Regions from separate parts of the Dickeya parazeae Ech586 genome, predicted to be linked through region 3. Evidence: predicted binding sites of a transcription regulator. Region 3 holds the regulator's gene; each other region holds the start of a gene.
What was found. Region 3 encodes CRP, which controls carbon source genes, mostly activating them, when cyclic AMP is high. Its sites were predicted from a motif close to ATGTGANNNNNNTCACAT; they were not measured.
Positions count from the first base shown of each region.

Region 1 (5,333 bases), 150 kb from region 3:
CGTCAGTTGCACGTTACCCGGCTTATACACGCCGTGTACGTTACCGAAAGAGGCCGCGATGGTGAAACGAGGGCTGATAGCGTTCAATTTTTCGTAAGCATATGCCACATCTTCCGGCTGGGTATACAGCGCAGAGTTGTCCAGATGGCTATTGTCCACGCCGTCTTCTTCACCACCGGTGCAGCCCAGTTCGATTTCAAGCGTCATGTCCAGTTTGGCCATACGTGCCAGATACTTGCTGCAAATCTCGATGTTTTCTTCCAGTGATTCTTCAGACAGGTCGATCATGTGGGAAGAGAACAGCGGTTTACCGGTCGCGGCGTAGTGCTTCTCACCAGCATCCAGCAGACCGTCAAGCCATGGCAGCAGTTTCTTCGCGCAATGGTCGGTGTGCAAAATCACCGGAATACCATAGTGCTCAGCCATCTGGTGTACATGATGAGCGCCAGAAATCGCACCCAGAATTGCCGCCTGCTGACCTTCAGCTTTCAGCCCTTTACCAGCAGTAAATGCAGCACCGCCGTTGGAGAACTGAACGATCACCGGCGCGCGTACTTTGGCTGCGGCTTCAAGCACGGCGTTAATAGAGTCGGTACCGACACAGTTAACCGCCGGTAGTGCAAAGTGATTTTCTTTGGCAATAGCGAATACTTTCTGAACGTCATCACCAGTGATGACACCAGGTTTTACGAAATCAAAAATTTTAGACATGTCACGTGTCCTGTTTCGTTGGCCGTGGAGGGTTAGAGATTTGTCTGTTACTGCATATCGTCGGTAATACGGCGACTACCGACGTGACCACCATTCATTACTGCTGATATTGCTGCGGGTTAGCCCGGCCGTGACCAGGCTAACCGGGGCGCGGGATCGTCCCGCCGCCACTGACTGATGAAAAACGCTTACTGACGTGCGCGTTCTTCCAGCATCACCACTGCCGGCAGTTTTTTGCCTTCTACGAACTCCAGGAAGGCACCGCCACCGGTAGAAATATAGGAGATCTTGTCGGCAATGCCGAACAGATCGATTGCTGCCAACGTATCACCGCCGCCTGCGATAGAGAATGCATCACTGTTGGCAATCGCATTCGCCACAATCTCCGTCCCTTTACGGAAGTTCGGGAATTCGAATACACCAACCGGGCCATTCCACAGAATCGTCTTGGCATTTTTCAGGATGTCAGCCAGACGTTCGGCAGAAACGTCGCCCAGGTCCAGAATCTGTTCATCATCTTTAATGGCGGCCACGGATTTCAATGTCGCGCTGGCAGTTTCGGAGAATTCTGTTGCAACACGGACATCGCTCGGTACCGGAATATCGCAGGTTTCCAGCAGTTTTTTCGCTTCCGGAATCAGTTCCGCTTCGTACAGCGATTTACCGACGTTATGGCCTTGAGCGGCAACGAAGGTATTGGCGATACCGCCACCAACGATCAGCTGGTCAGCAATTTTAGACAGTGAATCCAGCACCGTCAGTTTGGTAGACACTTTGGAACCACCGACGATAGCCACCATCGGGCGAGCCGGGTTACCCAGTGCTTTACCCAACGCTTCCAGTTCATTGGACAGCAGCGGGCCAGCACAGGCGATCGGTGAGAATTTGCCAACACCGTGAGTTGACGCCTGCGCGCGGTGTGCGGTACCGAACGCATCCATCACAAACACGTCGCACAGCGCGGCGTATTTTTTGGACAGCACTTCGTCGTCTTTCTTCTCGCCCTTGTTGAAACGGACGTTTTCCAGCACGACCAACTCACCTTCGGCCACATCAACGCCGTCCAGGTAATCTTTCGCCAGACGTACCGGTGCAGACAGATGATCTTTCAGGTAGTTCACTACCGGCAGCAGGGAGAATTCTTCGTTGTACTCGCCTTCGGTCGGGCGGCCCAGATGGGATGTCACCATCACACGGGCACCCTGCTTCAGGGCGATTTCAATGGTCGGCAGGGATGCGCGGATGCGGGCGTCAGACGTCACTTTGCCATCTTTAACCGGCACGTTCAGATCCGCACGGATCAGCACGCGTTTGCCAGCCAAATCCAGGTCGGTCATCTTAATTACAGCCATGGTGAATCCTCTTGTTGATTCTCTTTAAAGTTGCTTGAGTGAGGTGTCGGTTCCCCGGCACCGCCTATCAGAAACCGCAGGCCGCCATCGCCCATGTTGTATCCAACATCCGATTGGCAAAGCCCCATTCGTTATCGCACCAGACCAGTGTTTTGATCAGATGTCCTCCGCTGACCCGGGTTTGCGTCCCATCCACTATCGCGCTATGCGGGTCGTGGTTGAAATCCACTGAGACCAACGGCAAATCGGTATAATCAACTATACCACGAAATGTATTCTGCGCTGACTGGCGAAACAGCGTATTGATTTCACTTACGTTTACCGCGTTTTTCACGCTGACGCTAAGATCAATCGCCGTGACATTGATAGTCGGCACCCGCACCGAAATCGCCTCAAAGCGGTCTTCGAATTTCGGAAAGAAACGGGTAATCCCCACCGCCAGTTTGGTGTCCACCGGGATGATCGACTGACTGGCAGCACGGGTACGCCGCAGGTCATGGTGATACGCATCGATCACCGGCTGGTCGTTCATCGACGCATGGATCGTCGTCACGGTACCGCTCTCGATGCTATACGCATCGTCCAGCAGTTTAATAATCGGAATAATACAGTTGGTGGTGCAGGAGGCGTTGGATACCAGACGGTGAGCCAAATGCAGATCCTGATGATTAACGCCATACACAATGGTGGCATCAAGATCCGGCGCTCCGGGGTGGGAAAACAGCACTTTTTTCGCGCCTGCCGCCAGATGGGCTTCACCATCGGCGCGGCTGCCGTACACACCGCTGCAATCCAGCACGATATCAACACCCAGCTCGCCCCACGGCAGAGAACGGAGATCTGGCTCATGCAACAGGCGAATGGTGTCATCCCCTACCGATAAACGATCGCACTCCTGACGGACATCCCACGAAAAACGGCCATGGCTGCTATCGTACTTGAGCAGATGGGCAATCCCTTCGGCATTAGCCAGCTCATTAATCGCCACCACCGTGATTTCGGCTCGCCGACCGGATTCATACAACGCACGCAGAACACTGCGACCTATACGACCAAAGCCATTTATCGCAATACGGATTGTCATGAAATTCCCTGTGTAGTGATAAAAGCATTGCGCGTTATAGGATAATCAGTAAGCCACCAGGAATAAACCGCTTGTTGCACAGGACATGTCACCACGTAAAACCGCTGTATAACCTTGTAGTCAAACGCTGTCACACCAACAACTGAAACGCTTCAGCTAGCATAAACGAATTGCCTGGCAAAAGAAATATGGCGGCAGGGCGGATACCAGAAGAGTGATCCGCGTCAAATAATTACCGCACAGTTTGTTCAACCAGTGTGTTATCCCAAGACTAGCAGGATCAAAAAAGGCCGGGAGACAATCCCGGCCTTACAAGAACCGCTAACTACAGAACAGCGTTATTTCAGCAGCGCTTTCGCCTTCGCCACCACGTTATCGGTAGTGAAGCCAAAGACGTCGAACAGTTTTTCTGCCGGTGCGGATTCGCCAAAGCTTTCCATACCAACAATCGCGCCATTGAGGCCAACATACTTGTACCAATAGTCAGCAATACCGGCTTCGATCGCCACACGGGCGCTCACGGCAGACGGTAGTACCGCTTCACGATAAGCCGCATCCTGTTTGTCGAATGCATCGGTAGACGGCATGGACACCACGCGCGCCTTAACGCCTTCTTCGCTCAGTTTCTGCCAGGCAGCGACCGCCAGTTCGACTTCAGAACCGGTAGCAATAAGGATCAGCTGCGGCTGGCCGCCGCTGTCTTTCAGCACATAAGCCCCTTTAGCGACATCAGCCAACTGCTGAGCGGTACGTTCCTGCTGCGCCAGATTCTGACGAGACAGAATCAACGCCGTCGGGCCGTCTTTACGCTCGATGGCGTATTTCCAGGCTACCGCGGTTTCAACCTGATCCGCCGGGCGCCAGGTACTCATGTTTGGCGTCACGCGCAGGCTGGCCAACTGCTCTACTGGCTGATGGGTCGGGCCATCTTCGCCCAGACCGATGGAGTCATGGGTGTAGACATAGATGCTGCGCACTTTCATCAGCGCTGCCATACGCACCGCATTACGGGCGTATTCCACGAACATCAGGAACGTCGCGGTGTACGGCACGAAACCGCCATGCAGCGAAATACCGTTGGCAATGGCAGTCATGCCAAATTCACGCACTCCGTAGTGGATGTAGTTACCAGCCGGGTCTTCATTCAGCGCTTTCGAACCAGACCAAATCGTCAGGTTGCTCGGCGCCAGGTCAGCAGAACCGCCCAGGAATTCCGGCAGCAGCTTGCCATAGGCTTCCAGCGCATTCTGCGAGGCTTTACGGCTGGCGATCTTGGCCGGGTTAGCCTGCAGTTGTTCGACAACTTTCGTCGACTCGGCCTGCCAGTTAGCCGGCAATTCGCCGTTCACGCGACGAGTGAATTCAGCAGCCAGTTCCGGATAGGCGCTGGCATAGGCATTGAACGCCTGCTGCCAGGCAGCCTCTTTGCTCTCACCGGCTTTGCGAGCATCCCAGGCGGCATAGATATCAGCCGGGATTTCAAACGGACCGTATTTCCAGCCCAATTGCTCACGGGTCGCAGCCACTTCAGCATCACCCAACGGCGCACCGTGGGAATCATGGGTACCGGCTTTGTTCGGAGAACCGAAACCAATCACGGTTTTGCACAGCAGCAGCGACGGTTTGTCAGTGACGCTCTGCGCTTCTTTGATAGCACGCTGGATGGCATCAGCATCATGACCGTCAATGCCGCGAACCACATGCCAGCCATAGGATTCAAAACGGGCAGCGGTATCATCGGTGAACCAGCCTTCGATGTGGCCGTCGATGGAAATACCGTTGTCATCGTAAAACGCAACCAGTTTACCCAACTTCAGGGTACCCGCCAGTGAACAGACCTCATGAGAGATCCCTTCCATCATGCAACCATCACCCAGGAAGACATAGGTGTGGTGGTCAACGATGTCATGGCCCGGACGGTTGAACTGCGCGGCCAGTGTACGTTCGGCAATCGCCATACCGACCGCGTTAGCGATCCCCTGCCCTAACGGTCCAGTAGTGGTTTCCACGCCCGGTGTATAACCCACTTCCGGGTGACCCGGCGTTCTGGAATGCAACTGGCGGAAGTTTTTCAGTTCTTCAATCGGCAGATCATAACCCGTCAGATGCAACAGGCTGTAGATCAGCATGGAGGCATGACCGTTGGACAGCACGAAGCGATCGCGGTTAGCCCAGTGCGGGTTGGC
Region 1 is NC_013592.1:4,142,086-4,147,418, forward strand. Features, by position in the region: gene fbaA (class II fructose-bisphosphate aldolase) at 1-711, opposite strand, end outside; gene pgk (phosphoglycerate kinase) at 900-2,063, opposite strand; gene epd (erythrose-4-phosphate dehydrogenase) at 2,131-3,147, opposite strand; gene tkt (transketolase) at 3,486-5,333, opposite strand, start outside.
Region 1: the regulator CRP is predicted to act here: its motif matches at 3,360-3,377, upstream of epd (erythrose-4-phosphate dehydrogenase).

Region 2 (5,333 bases), 840 kb from region 3:
GTAAAATTTCCCTGATTCGTTACCACATTTCCGGTAGTGTGGATCAACCAAAGATTCAGGAAGTAGTGCGTGAACCGCAAAAAGCCAATGCCGCCGGTGCGGCAGGCCAGTAACGGCGGTCTGGTTATCTGAGACATTGACAATAAGAGTGACATTCTATGAGTCTGACATTTGTCAGTGAGCAATTACTCACGGCCAATAAACTGAGCCATCAGGATTTACAGTCCATTCTGGGTACGTTGAGTGAGCGGCGTCTTGATTACGCCGATCTGTATTTTCAGTCGAGCTACCACGAGTCCTGGGTGCTGGAAGACCGCATTATCAAGGACGGTTCTTATCATATCGACCAAGGGGTCGGGATCCGGGCTATCAGCGGGGAAAAGACCGGTTTTGCCTACGCCGACCAGATAACGCTCAATGCGTTGCAGCAAAGCGCGCAGGCGGCGCGCAGCATTGTGCGTGAGCAGGGCAACGGCACGGTGAAAACGCTGGGTGAGGTGCCGCATCGCGGCCTGTACCCGCAGGCCAACCCACTGGATAGTCTGAGTCGTGAAGATAAGATTGCTCTGTTGCAACGCGTTGACGCCACCGCCCGAGCGGCAGATTCGCGTGTACAGGAAGTGACCGCCAGTTTAACCGGCGTGTATGAACTGGTATTGGTGGCCGCTACCGACGGCACACTGGCGGCGGATGTCCGTCCATTGGTTCGCTTATCCGTTAGTGTGTTGGTGGAAGAGGATGGCCGTCGTGAACGTGGTTCGAGCGGCGGTGGCGCACGTACCGGTTACGATTATTTCTGGCAGCAGGCCGATGGCGAAGCGCGGGCGGAAGCCTGGGCTAAAGAAGCGGTGCGTATGGCGCTGGTGAATTTGTCAGCGGTCGCGGCACCGGCCGGGTCGATGCCAGTGGTGCTGGGCGCAGGCTGGCCGGGCGTGTTGTTGCACGAAGCGGTCGGGCACGGTCTGGAAGGCGATTTTAACCGTCGTGGTACCTCAGTGTTCAGCGGTCAGGTCGGCAAACTGGTGGCGTCCGAGCTGTGTACGGTGGTGGATGATGGCACACTGGAAGGGCGTCGTGGTTCACTGGCTATGGATGATGAAGGGGTACCCGGTCAATACAATGTGCTGATCGAAAACGGCGTCCTCAAAGGCTACATGCAGGATAAACTGAATGCCCGTCTGATGGGCGTCGCGCCGACCGGCAACGGCCGCCGCGAGTCTTACGCGCATCTGCCGATGCCAAGGATGACCAACACCTACATGCTGGCCGGTCAATCGACCCCTGAGGAGATCATCGCCAGCGTGGAATATGGCCTGTATGCGCCGAACTTTGGTGGTGGTCAGGTGGATATTACCTCCGGTAAATTTGTGTTCTCCACGTCTGAAGCGTATTTGATTGAGAAGGGACGCGTGACCACGCCGGTGAAAGGGGCGACGTTAATTGGCTCCGGTATTGAGGCCATGCAGCAGATCTCGATGGTCGGCAACGATCTGGCGCTGGACAGAGGCGTCGGGGTGTGCGGCAAAGAAGGGCAAAGCCTGCCGGTGGGCGTCGGTCAGCCAACGTTGAAGCTGGATGGCATCACGGTAGGCGGTACCGCCTGAGTGAGGCGATGCAACTGAAAGTATGAATGCAGGCCGCCTTTGTGTGGCCTGCATTATTTCTGCGGTAGCCCGGTTTGTGGGTGCTCCTGTCGGTATCCCTGATAAATCAGCGCCACCTTGTTGAAGTACTCAGTCAGGTAGTTGATGCACACCTGTACTTTTAGCGGCAGGTTGTCGCGGCGGGTATAAAGCGCGTATACCGGGCGTGGATCGGAGTGGTAGCGCGAAAAGAGGATCTCTATCTCTCCACGTTTGATCTCTTCAAATACCCACATTAACGGCACATAAGCGATGCCAGCGCCGTTTTTCAGCCAGCGAATCAGCGTAACCGGGTCATTGGTGACGAAGCGCCCTTGCGGCGTCAGTCGGGTGGTGATGCCTTCCGGGGCGATCAGTTCGAATTCGCTGTCCGGGCGAACGCTGTATTCGAGCCAGGACGCGTTGCTTACATCACCGGGCTTTTCCGGCGTGGTATGCTGCGCCAGATAGCTTTTGGCGGCACACACCACCATGGGCATCGAACCCAGGCGGGTGCTATACAGGCTGGAATCCTGCAACGCGCCGACGCGAATAACGATATCCAGCCCATCAGCAATCAGGTCTGGTGCTGGGATCCCACACACCAGATTAACCGATAATCCCGGGTATTCCTTTAGCATGTCGGTGGTCATTGTGGCCAGTACGTTTTGCGCCATGGTGGAGGAACTGCCGATGCGCAAGGTACCGATTGGCGTATTGTTGAACGCATATAACTGCTCATGCACTTCGTGGGCTTCGTGCAGCATACGGCGACAGCCGTGGTAATAGATCCTGCCAGCTTCCGTCAGCCCGATGCTACGGGTGCTGCGGTTGAGCAGTTTCACCTGTAGTTCATCTTCCAGCCGGGTCACCGTCTGACTGACGGCGGAGACGCTCATCGCCAACTGGCGTGCGGCGGCGGTAAATGAGCCGAATTCCACCACGCTGGCGAACACTGACATACTCTTTAATCGTTCCATTGTTAACCCTGGCTTAAAAGTGATTTAGATCACGCTGCGTAGATAACACAATAATAACGTTTCATAATATAGCTTGTCTGGCTACAACGCGTGGCCTCGATTACCCGTCTTCACTGCTGTGGTTGTTTCAAAGGGTTAAAAACGCTGATGTAACATGGTAAGCGATACCCATTACACCAGAACCCACCATCGCGATTATTCAGTTAATGCTCTGTCTTTATTCGTCGGCAACCCTGTTGGCGGAAACGGACGTTCATTCTGTTTTCCCGGTCTTTCCGGTGTTTCAGGAGACGGGCGAGAGCGATAGACGTGGTGAGGGGAAAATGGGGAATATAAGGAAAAGAGGATGAATTCACTCCCGGTTATGGTGCTGTTTGGTTTGTCGTTTCCACCGGTATTTTTTGTACTGCTGGTGACGCTGGCGTTATTTTTTGTCTGCATTCGGCTGCTGCATCCCACGGGGATTTATGACCTGGTGTGGCACCCGGCCTTGTTTAATACCGCACTGTTTATCTGCCTGTTCTATCTGCTGTTCCGTTTCGGTCTTTGAGGTTGTTGTGAAAACATCTGTTGTGAAAGTGATTTTCAAAAAATTCAGTCGCATGGCAATAACACTGTTGCTGGTGTTGTTGGCGGCGGTAGCACTGGTGCGCGTATGGTCGTTTTACACCGAATCCCCCTGGACGCGTGACGCCCGTTTTAGCGCCGATGTCGTCGCGATAGCCCCCGATGTCAGCGGTCTGTTGACCGAGGTAAAAGTGCAGGATAACCAGCCGGTGAAACAAGGCGATGTGTTGTTCGTCATCGATCAACCACGTTACCAGCAGGCGCTGGAAGAGGCTCAGGCTGATGTGGGCTATTATCAGGCGCTGGTCGATGAGAAAAAACGAGAGTCGGCACGCCGTTTACACCTCGGCGTGCAGGCGATGTCGCGCGAAGAAATAGAACAATCCGGCAATGCGTTGCAGACCACGCAGCACCAACTGGCGAAGGCACAGGCTGAACTGGAACAGGCGAAGCTCGATCTGGCGCGCACAGTGGTGAGAGCCCCGTCGGATGGCTGGGTTACTAATTTACATGTGCATGCCGGTGAGTTCATTACCCGTGGTTCTACGGCGGTGGCGCTGGTGAAGAAAGACTCGTTCTATCTGCTGGCCTACATGGAAGAAACCAAGCTGGCGGGTGTACGCCCCGGTTATCGGGTGGAAATCACGCCGCTGGGCAGCAACCAGATTTTGTTCGGCTCGGTGGACAGCATAGCGGCGGGGGTCACCAACAGCAGCAGTTCCTCTGACATCAAAGGTCTGGCGACGGTGGACTCCAATCTGGAATGGGTGCGGCTGGCGCAGCGGGTACCGGTAAAAATTCGCCTCGATCAGCAATGGGGCGACCTGTATCCGGCAGGAACCACCGCCACCGTGGTGGTGACCGGTGAACATACCCGCAACACCACGCCGATGTCGCCGTTATTGCAACTACTGCATCGCCTGCGTGAGTTCGGCTAAGCGAGCCCCCTATGATCAACAGTCCCGCGTTTTTGCGCCTACGGTTTGCATTCAAACTCAGTACCGCCATCGTGTTGTCGCTGGTGCTGGGCTTTCACCTGCAACTGGAAACCCCGCGCTGGGCGGCATTGACCGCTGCCATTGTGGCGGCGGGTCCGGCTTTTGTGGCTGGCGGAGACCCGTTTTCCGGCGCTATTCGTCACCGTGGCATGCTTAGGGTGATCGGTACGTTTATCGGCTGTATTGGGGCGTTGGTGATTATCATTTCCACGGTTCGGGCACCGGCGTTGATGCTGCTGCTGTGCTGCTTGTGGGCCGGTGTCTGTGTATGGATTTCGTCGCTGGTAAAAGTAGAGAACGCCTATGTGTTTGCGCTGGCAGGCTACACGACGCTGATTATTATCGTGACCAGCCAGAGTGAGCCGTTGCGTATTTTGCAATTTGCGGTGGAACGATGTAGCGAAATCGTGCTGGGTATCGTGTGTGCCATTCTGGCTGACCTGCTGTTTTCGCCCCGTTCGATCAAGCAAGAGATCGACCGTGCGGTGGAGGAACTGTTGGTAGGGCAATATCACTTGCTGCAACGTTGCGTGAATGGCATATCGAAAGAGGAACTGGACGCCGTCTGGAACGGTCTGGTGCGTAAAACCCACGCCATCAATGGGATGCGTAGCGTACTGATGATGGAGTCGTCACGCTGGCAGGGTGCCAGTCGCCGGATAACCACGCTGTTGACCCAATCCTGGGTCATGATTACCCAGGCGTGCGAAACCCGCCTGACGTTGCAGGATCACCCAAACGCCGTCAAAGGGGCGATCGCCGTGATGCTGGAACAACCGGCAGAGACCCCTGCCGACGTACAGCGACGTTTACGGCAGTTGCGCCATCTGGCGGCGGCGCATAGCCGCAGTCTGCCGCCAACACTGGTGAGCTGGCTGGGGGCGGCGGCACGCTATCAATTGCTGGCGAAAGGCGTGAAAACTAACGTACGCATCAGCCAGAGTGAGGCGGTGTTACTGGACGCTGATATCCCGGTCAAGGCCAGTTCGGCGGAAACCCACCATGCCATGATCAACGGCGTGCGTACGACTGTCGCCACAGGACTTGGATGCCTGTTCTGGCTGTGGACCGGCTGGACATCGGGCAGCGTTTGTATGGTGATGCTGGCGGTGGTGACCTCGCTGGCGATGCGCTTACCCAATCCACTGATGGCGGCGAAAGACTTT
Region 2 is NC_013592.1:316,152-321,484, forward strand. Features, by position in the region: gene yhdP (AsmA2 domain-containing protein YhdP) at 1-113, shown strand, start outside; gene tldD (metalloprotease TldD) at 159-1,604, shown strand; gene aaeR (HTH-type transcriptional activator AaeR) at 1,658-2,602, opposite strand; gene aaeX (p-hydroxybenzoic acid efflux pump operon protein AaeX) at 2,949-3,152, shown strand; gene aaeA (p-hydroxybenzoic acid efflux pump subunit AaeA) at 3,205-4,107, shown strand; gene aaeB (p-hydroxybenzoic acid efflux pump subunit AaeB) at 4,119-5,333, shown strand, end outside.
Region 2: the regulator CRP is predicted to act here: its motif matches at 2,620-2,637, upstream of aaeR (HTH-type transcriptional activator AaeR).

Region 3 (5,333 bases):
AAAATTGCGGGTATTTTTGTGGGTATCGCAGAGTGATTTCCGTAGTTTACTTATTACATATCAGTAATTTAAATATTATATGCTGCTACTTATCGACAACTACGACTCCTTTACCTACAACCTGTACCAGTATTTTTGCGAACTGGGTTCAGAGGTGCTGGTCAGGCGTAATGATGCGCTGACGCTGGCAGACATTGAGCGGTTATCGCCGCAACGACTGGTGATTTCTCCCGGCCCCTGTACACCGGATGACGCAGGGATCTCGCTGGCGGCGATTCGCCATTTTGCCGGTCAACTGCCGATTCTGGGGGTATGCCTGGGGCATCAGGCGCTGGGACAGGTATTTGGCGCTCAGGTGGTGCGCGCCCGTCAGGTGATGCACGGCAAAACCTCGCCGGTACGGCATACCGGGCGCGGTGTGTTCGCCGGGCTGGCAAACCCGCTCACTGTCACGCGTTACCATTCGCTGGTGTTGGAAAAAAATACGCTGCCTGACTGTTTTGAGGTCACTGCATGGACTGAGTTTGACGGTGATATCGACGAGATCATGGGGATACGTCATCGCTCGTTGCCGCTGGAAGGTGTGCAGTTTCATCCAGAAAGCATCCTCAGCCAGCAAGGGCATCAGCTATTGAAAAATTTCCTTGATTTATAGTCGGATAGCGCAGGTCAGGACGGGTGTATCGGATTAGCGATTGCCTATTTTTGATTTTTTATGCATATTTATTGATTATATTTTCACTTAAAATCTTCACTCCACACTACGGGATATGACAACGGGGCAGCAAATGGCGACAGAGAAAGCAGCAGTAACACGGGATACTTACGATAAGGTAATTCTTCCGGTTTATGCACCCGCGCAGTTTGTGCCGGTAAAAGGCAAAGGGAGCCGTGTCTGGGATCAGCAGGGCAAAGAATATATCGATTTCTCCGGCGGCATCGCGGTAACGGCGCTGGGACATTGCCATCCGGCGTTGGTGGCGGCGTTGAAAGAGCAGGGTGAAACCCTGTGGCACACCAGCAACGTATTCACCAACGAACCGGCGCTGCGTCTGGCGACCAAACTGATCAACGCCACGTTTGCCGATCGTGTGTTTTTCGCCAACTCCGGTGCAGAAGCCAATGAAGCGGCGTTCAAACTGGCACGGCATTACGCCATTACCCGTCATAGCCCGTACAAAACCAAGATAATCTCGTTTTACCAGTCGTTTCATGGTCGCACCTTGTTTACCGTGTCGGTCGGTGGTCAGCCGAAATATGCCGATGGCTTCGGCCCGAAACCGGCGGATATCGTGCACGTGCCGTTCAACGACTTGGACGCGGTCAAAGCAGTAATGGATGACCACACCTGTGCCGTGGTGTTGGAGCCGATTCAGGGCGAAGGCGGTATTACGCCAGCGACACCGGCGTTCCTCAAGGGGGTGCGTGAGCTGTGCGATCAGTATCAGGCGCTGCTGGTGTTTGATGAAGTACAGTGTGGTATGGGCCGCAGCGGTAAGCTGTTCTCTTATATGCACTACGGCATCACGCCGGATATTCTGACCACCGCGAAAGCGCTGGGCGGCGGTTTCCCGATCAGCGCCATGCTGACCACGGAAGAGATTGCGTCGGTGATGGCGGTTGGGACACACGGCACCACCTATGGCGGCAACCCGCTGGCTTGCGCGGTGGCGGAAGCGGCGCTGGATGTGATCAATACACCGGAAGTGCTGTCCGGCGTGGTCGATCGCCATGCGCGTTTTGTGTCTGCGCTTGAGCGCATCAACGCCCAGTACGGTATTTTTGATGAAATCCGTGGCATGGGCCTGCTGCTGGGCGCACAGCTAAAACCGGCCTGGCATGGCCGCGCCCGTGATTTTCTGGCGGCATCGGCAGATCTGGGGTTGATGATTTTGGTGGCAGGGCCGGATGTGATCCGTTTTGTGCCGTCGCTGGTGATCACCCCGGAAGAGATCGACCAGGGGATGGCACTGTTTGAAAAAGCCGTGGCGCAGGTAGTGAAGGGCGCGTAATCGCGGTTGCCGCCTTTAGCTGAAGTGAAAAGAGCGTGCCATGTGGCACGCTCTTTTCACGTCTACAAGCTAGCTGATGATAAATCAGCGAGTACCATATACCACGATGGTTTTACCGTGGGCGGAGATCAGGTTCTGGTCTTCCAGCATTTTCAGAATGCGGCCGACAGTTTCGCGGGAACAGCCGACGATCTGGCCGATTTCCTGACGGGTGATCTTGATCTGCATACCATCCGGGTGGGTCATGGCGTCCGGCTGTTTGGCCAGATTAAGCAGGGTTTGCGCGATGCGGCCCGTCACGTCGAGGAACGCCAGGTTGCCGACTTTTTGCGAGGTCACCTGCAGACGACGTGCCATCTGTGAGGACAAGCGCATCAGAATGTCCGGGTTGACCTGGATGAGCTGGCGGAATTTTTTATAGGAGATTTCAGCAACTTCACAGGCTGTTTTCGCCCGGACCCACGCACTGCGTTCCTGCCCGTCTTCAAACAAGCCAAGTTCGCCAATAAAATCGCCCTGATTCAGATAAGACAGAATCATTTCCTTGCCTTCTTCATCCTTGATCAGCACGGCAACCGAGCCTTTCACGATGTAGTAAAGCGTCTCTGCTTTTTCACCCTGGTGGATTAGGGTGCTCTTCGATGGGTACTTGTGAATGTGGCAATGAGAAAGGAACCATTCGAGAGTCGGGTCTGTTTGCGGTTTGCCGAGAACCATTCGCTGTTATCCTCTGTTGTTAATTCACTGCGCAAATCACAGGGCTCAGAGTTCCCTGTACGGCGTGATAACATAGTTATAATTCAATTCCGTCCTGGCGGAATGACGTCAGGGAATATACTGAGGCTGTCTATCAGATGACGCCAGTAAGCCGGTGGTGGGTCAGGCATCGGCTCAACAACACATGCCGGTTTACGCTTTTGTTTGTAACACAGGTTGAGTGTAGTGTCTTGTGTTGTCTCGCTTCAGCATGATTAAGCTCTGATTATCAGGCTTTTTTGTACATAAGCGATGTAAAATTTCAAAAATAATTGATTGAGGACAAAATTATGCAGGCGCGGGTGAAATGGGTTGAAGGGTTAACGTTTCTTGGTGAATCCGCTTCCGGACATCAACTGCTGATGGATGGCAACGCAGGCGATAAAGCGCCCAGCCCGATGGAAATGGTACTGATGGCCGCAGGCGGATGCAGCGCCATCGATGTGGTGTCTATCCTGCAAAAAGGCCGTCATGACGTGGTGGATTGTGAAGTCCGCCTGACGTCTGAACGCCGTGAGGAGGCACCGCGCCTGTTCACCGCCATCAACCTGCATTTTATCGTCACCGGCAAGGGCTTGGGCGATAAAGCCGTGGAGCGCGCGGTGTCGCTGTCAGCCGAAAAATACTGCTCTGTGGCGTTGATGCTGGGAAAAGCCGTGAACATCACCCACAGCCATGAAGTGATCGCGCTGGATTAAACACCTCTGCTCGCGGTGGTGTGCTGTCCTGGCCACCGCGTCGTTAAGCGCCGGTTTATCGGCGCTTATCATCGCTCTTATCGCCGGTGTCAGTCGATTTTATTGCCTTCCATCAACCGCTGCACCAGCGGCATCATGATCAACTCCATCGCCAGCCCCATTTTGCCACCCGGTACCACCAGCGTATTGATGTGGGAAATGAACGAGCCCTGCAACATGGCCAGCAGGTAGGGGTAATCAATGCGGTCCAGACCCTGAAAGTGGATCACCACGAAACTTTCGTCCATCGAGGGAATGGCTTTGGCGGCGAACGGGTTAGAGGTATCAACCGTCGGCACCCGCTGGAAGTTGATGTGGGTGCGGGAAAACTGCGGGGTAATATGGGTGATGTAGTCTTCCATCGAGCGCACGACGGAATCCATCACCGCCTCGCGGGAGTGACCGCGTTCGTTAACGTCGCGTACCAGCTTCTGAATCCATTCCAGGTTGACTATCGGCACCACACCGACCAGCAGGTCGACATGCCGGGCAACATCATGCTGCGCGGTGACCACGCCGCCGTGTAATCCCTCGTAGAACAGCAGGTCGGTCGGCTCTGGCATCGGCTCCCAGGGCGTGAAAGTCCCCGGCACCTGATTGTAGGGGATGGCTTCATCATAGGTGTGCAGGTATTTGCGGGTCTGTCCGGTGCCGCTACGACCGTATTCGATAAAGGTGTTTTCCAGTTGGCAGAAGTCGTTGGCTTCCGGCCCGAAATAGCTGATGTGACGCCCCAGATCCCGTGCCTTGCGGATCGCCATATCCATTTCCGGTCGGGTATAGCGGTGATAACTGTCGCCATCCACCAGCGCGGCGCGCAGATTCAGTTGCTGGAATATCTTGCGAAACGCCAGGCTGGTGGTCGTGGTCCCCGCGCCGCTGGAGCCGGTGACCGCGATAATCGGGTGCTGGTGCGACATGGTGTGTAACCTCCGATGTGTAGGGCAATCTTCGGTGAAGTCATCATTCGATGAGTAAGGGCTATGCCGTGCAGAGCCATCAGGCCATGTTATATCTGATCCATGTTAGATCTGATCATTGTTAGCATGTTTATCGCACACTGACACGGCAATTTACGTTTTTAAGCGATTGATTCAGGGCTGATACCGTTCATTATTGCTGAGCTGGCGGCGGGGCATGATATTGACGGTTTCATGCAATTCCGACCACACCAGGACGACCTCGCCGTGCGCCAGTTGCTGACGTATATCTGCCACTTTCTCTTCCAGTGTGCGCTCCTGCTCGCCGTAGTCGGTGCCTTCACGCAGGACGAACGATTCAATCAGATTTTGCAGTGTTTCCGGTGCCAGTTCTTGCCAGGGAATGATCATGCGTGCTGCTCCAGATAAGGGGTAAACCACTCGGGAATACGGTGCTCCAGCCACAATTCAGGCTGTCGCCAGGATCCGCCAACAAAACCGACATGACCGCCATGTTCCGTCAACTGGTAGTCGATATTGGTCGGGAGTTGCGAGACATCAGCGATGACTTCCGGCGTCATAAACGGGTCGTCTTTGGCGTGGATGACCAGTAATGGCTGGCGGATACGCGGCAGTAAAGGCAGGGCGCTGCTGCGTCGGTAATAATCGGTTGCGTCGGTGAAACCGTGCAGCGGTGATGTGACCAGCTCGTCAAACTCTCGCAGGCGATGCACCCGACGTAACCGACTGGCGGACACCGGCAGGCAATCGGGGTACATCGCCAACTTGTGCAAGGCGTTGCGACGCAGTGAATTCAGCAGATAGAACTGGTAGAGGCGTGAAAAACCCTGTTCCAGACGAGTGCTACACGGCTCGAGCATCAATGGCGCGGATACCACCGCCGCGGC
Region 3 is NC_013592.1:4,292,128-4,297,460, reverse strand. Features, by position in the region: gene DD586_RS18755 (aminodeoxychorismate synthase component II) at 80-655, shown strand; gene argD (bifunctional acetylornithine/succinyldiaminopimelate transaminase) at 789-2,012, shown strand; gene crp (cAMP-activated global transcriptional regulator CRP) at 2,097-2,729, opposite strand; gene DD586_RS18740 (OsmC family protein) at 3,059-3,466, shown strand; gene DD586_RS18735 (phosphoribulokinase) at 3,556-4,425, opposite strand; gene DD586_RS18730 (YheU family protein) at 4,600-4,836, opposite strand; gene DD586_RS18725 (hydrolase) at 4,833-5,333, opposite strand, start outside.

Region 4 (5,333 bases), 1.2 Mb from region 3:
ACCGCTTGCAAGCTGACGGCTCCCGTTGGGTTAGAACCGCTGGCGGGTACCCCGCCCCAGGCAGAACAAGACCCAATAGCGACGATAGCAGCAGCATGCTCAGCGGCGGCGCGAATATGCTCGACAATCGGCTTACCGGCCACCATGCAATAGATGCCGCCATCTTTCAGCGGGATGGAACCGTCTACCACCAGAACATATTTACCTTTGTACTGTTCGATAGCCCGGTGCTTGTTCTCCTCAGCCTGTTCGCCAAATGCGGCAGAGAGGACTTCGTGGTATTCCAGCGAAATGGTGTTTAGTAGCAGATTTTCAATGGTCGGGTGGGTAGCACGTAACAGGGATTCGGTACACCCGGTACATTCCTGAGCGCCAATCCAGATCACCGGCGGACGCTGGGGAGACGTCAGTGACTGTGCCATCTCTGCGGCAGCGGCCTCTTTTAACCCCATGGTGGCGGCAAGTGCTGCACATAGCTTCATAAAATCACGGCGATTGATACCGTGATGGGAAAGCATCATATTTTCCCCATTCATTCTTTATTATTCTCCTGTAGCCAAGTCGGAGTAACACATTTCCGTGTCGGCATAGAATAATGAGGAGAATAACGTCACCGACTTGATCTCTATCAATCGGCCGGGGAATAACCATTCTATTTATGCGTCTTCTGTGAAGTTCTTCGCGACATTCCTTTTTTAAAAGCACCGGACTGAGATTAAATGAGAAAATATCTCAATGCGTGACAAACACATATTTTTTTGTGATCCAGAATAGCTTAATCGATTTAACTACGTCTTATATCAGTTATAATAAAATTGTCATGATATTGATTTTAAATCATTTTATTAAATCGTGTTTTTATTTGATTTCATTCTTTAATTATTGATTTATCTTTATCACTCACTTTCGCTTCAATCGGTTACTTTAGCTATTTTACTTTTAAAAGTGTAATTGCAGGATAATATTGCTGCCAGTCGCAAAGATAAAAGTATGCCCTGTGGTGGTTTTTTATTCAGGATTTTGATTATCTCACCGCTGTCATGATTCTGCTGCGCGGCGTTTTAACATTTCACGCAATAAAAAAAGCAGCCGGTAATGGCTGCTTCTCGTCAATACGCTGAATGTTATTCGATTCCGCGACTGCGCAGATAGTCTTCGTAGTTGCCGCTGAAATCAACCACTTTACCCGGCATGATCTCGACAATTCGAGTGGCCAGTGAGCTGACGAATTCACGGTCATGCGACACGAACAGCAACGTCCCCTGATAGAGCTCCAGCGCCATATTCAGCGACTCGATGGATTCCATATCCAGGTGGTTGGTCGGTTCGTCCATCACCAGCACGTTCGGTTTTTGCATCATCAGCTTGCCGAACAGCATCCGCCCTTTTTCCCCACCGGACAGCACTTTGACTTTTTTACGGATATCGTCCTGAGAAAACAGCAGACGCCCCAGCACGCTGCGTACCGCCTGCTCGTCATCGTTTTCTTGCTTCCACTGACTCATCCAGTCAAATACCGTCAGCTCATCGTCAAACTCGTACTCGTGGTCCTGCGCATAATAGCCAATACGCGCGTTTTCCGACCACTTCACCAAGCCGGATTCCGGCTCCAGTTCACCCACCAGTGTTTTCAGCAAGGTAGATTTACCGATCCCGTTGGTACCCAGAATCGCGACTTTTTCCCCGACTTCCACCAGCATTTTTAGCTGGCTGAATAGTGGCCCATTATCAAAACCCTTGGTCAGGCTGTCGATTTCCAGCGCGTTACGGAACAGTTTCTTATCCTGCTCGAAACGAATAAAGGGGTTTTGACGGCTGGAGGCTTTCACCTCTTCCAACTGGATTTTTTCTATCTGGCGCGCACGGGATGTTGCCTGACGTGATTTGGACGCGTTAGCGCTAAAGCGGCTGACAAACGACTGCAACTCGGCAATCTGTGCTTTCTTCTTGGCGTTATCCGAGAGCAGACGTTCACGCGCCTGCGTTGCCGCGGTCATGTACTCATCGTAATTGCCCGGATAAATTCGCAGTTCGCCATAATCCAGGTCCGCCATGTGGGTGCACACCATATTCAGGAAGTGACGGTCATGGGAAATGATGATCATGGTGCTATCGCGTTCGTTCAGCACCTGTTCCAACCAGCGGATGGTATCAATGTCCAGGTTGTTGGTCGGTTCGTCCAGTAACAGAATATCCGGGTTGGAAAACAGTGCCTGTGCCAGCAACACACGCAGTTTCCAGCCGGGTGCGACTTCGCTCATCAGTCCATAGTGCTGCTCCAGAGGAATACCCACGCCCAACAGCAGTTCACCTGCACGTGACTCGGCGCTATAGCCATCCATTTCGCCGTATTTGACTTCCAGATCGGCCACCCGGTAACCGTCTTCCTCGCTCATTTCGCTCAGCGCATAGATGCGGTCACGCTCTTCCTTCACTTCCCACAGCTCGACGTGACCCATGATGACCGTATCCAGCACGGTATATTGTTCAAACGCGAACTGATCCTGACGCAATTTACCGATCCGCTCATTCGGATCGATAGCGACGTTACCCGCACTCGGTGCCAGATCGCCGCCAAGGATCTTCATAAACGTCGATTTGCCACACCCATTGGCGCCGATCAGACCATAGCGATTACCGCCGCCAAATTTGACAGAAATGTTTTCAAACAACGGCTTACTGCCGAATTGCATCGTAATATTATTGGTTACCAGCACAGCACTTACTCGATTCGGAATGTGATTTGGCGCGCATTATGCCACAAGCGAGACCCAGAATCCCGGCGATTAAAGCACATTTTTTAATCAGATGGAGGGGAAATAGCCGCCATCGGCCCCCGGCAGACCAAACGCTAATTGAAAACAGGCACGACAGCGCGTAACCGGGCGTACATAATGGATGCTGACCCAGCTTGCACAAGGAAAAATCAGATGCCGTCATCACGCCGTTTCAAACAAGTCGATGTATTCAGCCAGCATCCTGCTAAAGGAAATCCGCTCGCTGTCATTCTGGACGCCGATGGGCTTAGCGACGAGCAAATGCAAGCGATTGCCCGCTGGACTAATTTGTCGGAAACCACGTTTGTGCTGGCGCCGGATGACCCTGTGGCCGATTATCGGGTACGGATCTTCACCCCGCAAGACGAGCTGCCCTTCGCGGGTCACCCTACGCTTGGCACCGCGCACGCATTACTGGAGTCTGGCCTGACGCCACATGTCCCTCATCAGCTTATCCAGCAGTGTGGCGTTGGTCTGGTACCTGTTGCGATAAGCGATGACGGTCAACTTGCGTTTCGTGCACCAGAAGCCACCATGACCGAACTCGACCCTCAGCATGACGGATTACTCGACGCCGCCATCGGTAGCCATTTACACCATGCAGACAACCGACCTGTCAATGTCCACATGGGGATACGCTGGCTGACGGTACGGATGGAAAGTGCACGAGCCTGCCTGAATGCTCGTCCGGACGCCGTTCATCTGCAACGCTTGCAGCAACTCGCCCAGACCGATGGCGTGGCAATCTATGGACCACATGACGATAGCACGCCCACTGACTATGAAGTGCGCGCCTTCTTTATGCTGAATGATGCTGTAGTGGAAGACCCGGTAACCGGTAGCGCCAACGCCTGTATTGCCCGGGTGATTCAGCACAGCCCGTTACCGGAACAGGCAGACCATCGGCTTGGTTATCAGGTACGTCAAGGCACCATGCTGTACCGTGACGGCCGGGTCAACGTATCCTACATAGATGGCCAACCATGGATTGGCGGTTACAGCAACACCTTGATTGACGGGCACCTCACCCTCTGATACCCGCTTTCTGACGTTACCCATCTGACGACGAGCCTGCCGCTGGCGGCTCGTTATTCACCGTCACACACGACACTCGTAAAAATAATGTGACTTTTATCACGAAAAAGTTGAAATGCCGTTTCTTATCCATTATTATCAAAACCGTGATGAACATCACATAAAACACCAACGACAATAATGGAGATACAACATGAACGCATTCATCAGCTTCTTCAAAAAACTCGGCGACATCTACGTGAGCTACTGCGAACGTATCGGCTCTATCATCAGCCCGTTTTAAGATGAACGCCGCAGACTAAAAGCCGCCCACTTCGATCAGGCGGCTTTAGTTTTTATCCCTTCCTGGTATTTCCCTTGCCGTATTCCCGATTTCCTTTCTGGTTTTAGTTTTCCTCAAGCTTTTTCTGATCCAAGCCTTTTCTGATTTTAGTTTCTAGCATAGTCATCCGGTTTTCCGTTCTTATCTTACACCAGCGCATTTCGCTCTGTCTGTCATCGACGCTCTTCTGCCTTTGCCTGATGCACTTCAGTAAACGCATACAAACCACTTTAGTAGCAAAGAACTAACGACATCTGTATAAAAAAAGCCGCGACATGCGCGGCTTTCATTATCACAGAGGACGGGATTACATCAGTGGCTGCGCCAGTTGTACCAGCGAAATCAGCGGCTGTGGGTAGAGCCCCAACAGCAGCACCAGCACCGATGAAATCAGCACGACAACACCGCCCGCAGTCAACGCCCAGTTGTTCGGCGTATCACGGTTCAGTGTCTGCGGTGCACTCAGGTACAAACTGATCAGTACGCGCAGGTAGTAATACAGGCCAATGGCACTGCCTACCACGACAGCGGCACTCAACCACCACAAGTGAGCGTTAACGCCTACCGCCAGAACATAGAATTTACCGAAGAAGCCCAGCGTCATCGGAATACCCGCCAGTGACAGCATCATCACCGTCATTACCGCAGACAGAATCGGCTTATGCCAGAACAACCCACGGTAAGAGAACAGCGAATCCGCATCCGGGCCACGGTACGGGCTGGACATCAGGCTGACCACGCCAAACGCGCCCAGACTACTGAACAGGTAACCCGCCAGATACACACCGATGGTTTCCAGTGCCAGCTGATGCGTCTGCACAGCAATCAACGCCACCAGCAGATAACCCAGGTGCGCAATGGAGGAATACCCCAGCAGACGCTTGATGTTGCTCTGCGCCACCGCCATCAGGTTACCAAACAGGATCGATGCGAAAGCAATGATACCCAGCGTAGTGCGTACCGACTCGCTATCAACCAGCGGTGCGTACAAGAACAAACGCATTACCGCACCAAAGATAGCGATTTTACTGGCGGTCGCCAGGAAGGTAGACACCGGAGCCGGAGCACCCTGATAAACATCGGGAGTCCACAGATGGAACGGTACCAGCGACAGCTTGAAGCCCAGACCGACCAGCATCATACCCAGACCAGCCAGCAGCAACGGTGCGTGCAGTTGGTGATCACCGAGGCTCTTGCCA
Region 4 is NC_013592.1:3,082,267-3,087,599, forward strand. Features, by position in the region: gene hybO (hydrogenase 2 small subunit) at 1-536, opposite strand, end outside; gene DD586_RS13490 (ABC-F family ATPase) at 1,125-2,717, opposite strand; gene DD586_RS13495 (PhzF family phenazine biosynthesis protein) at 2,931-3,812, shown strand; gene nuoN (NADH-quinone oxidoreductase subunit NuoN) at 4,442-5,333, opposite strand, start outside.
Region 4: the regulator CRP is predicted to act here: its motif matches at 2,737-2,754, upstream of DD586_RS13490 (ABC-F family ATPase).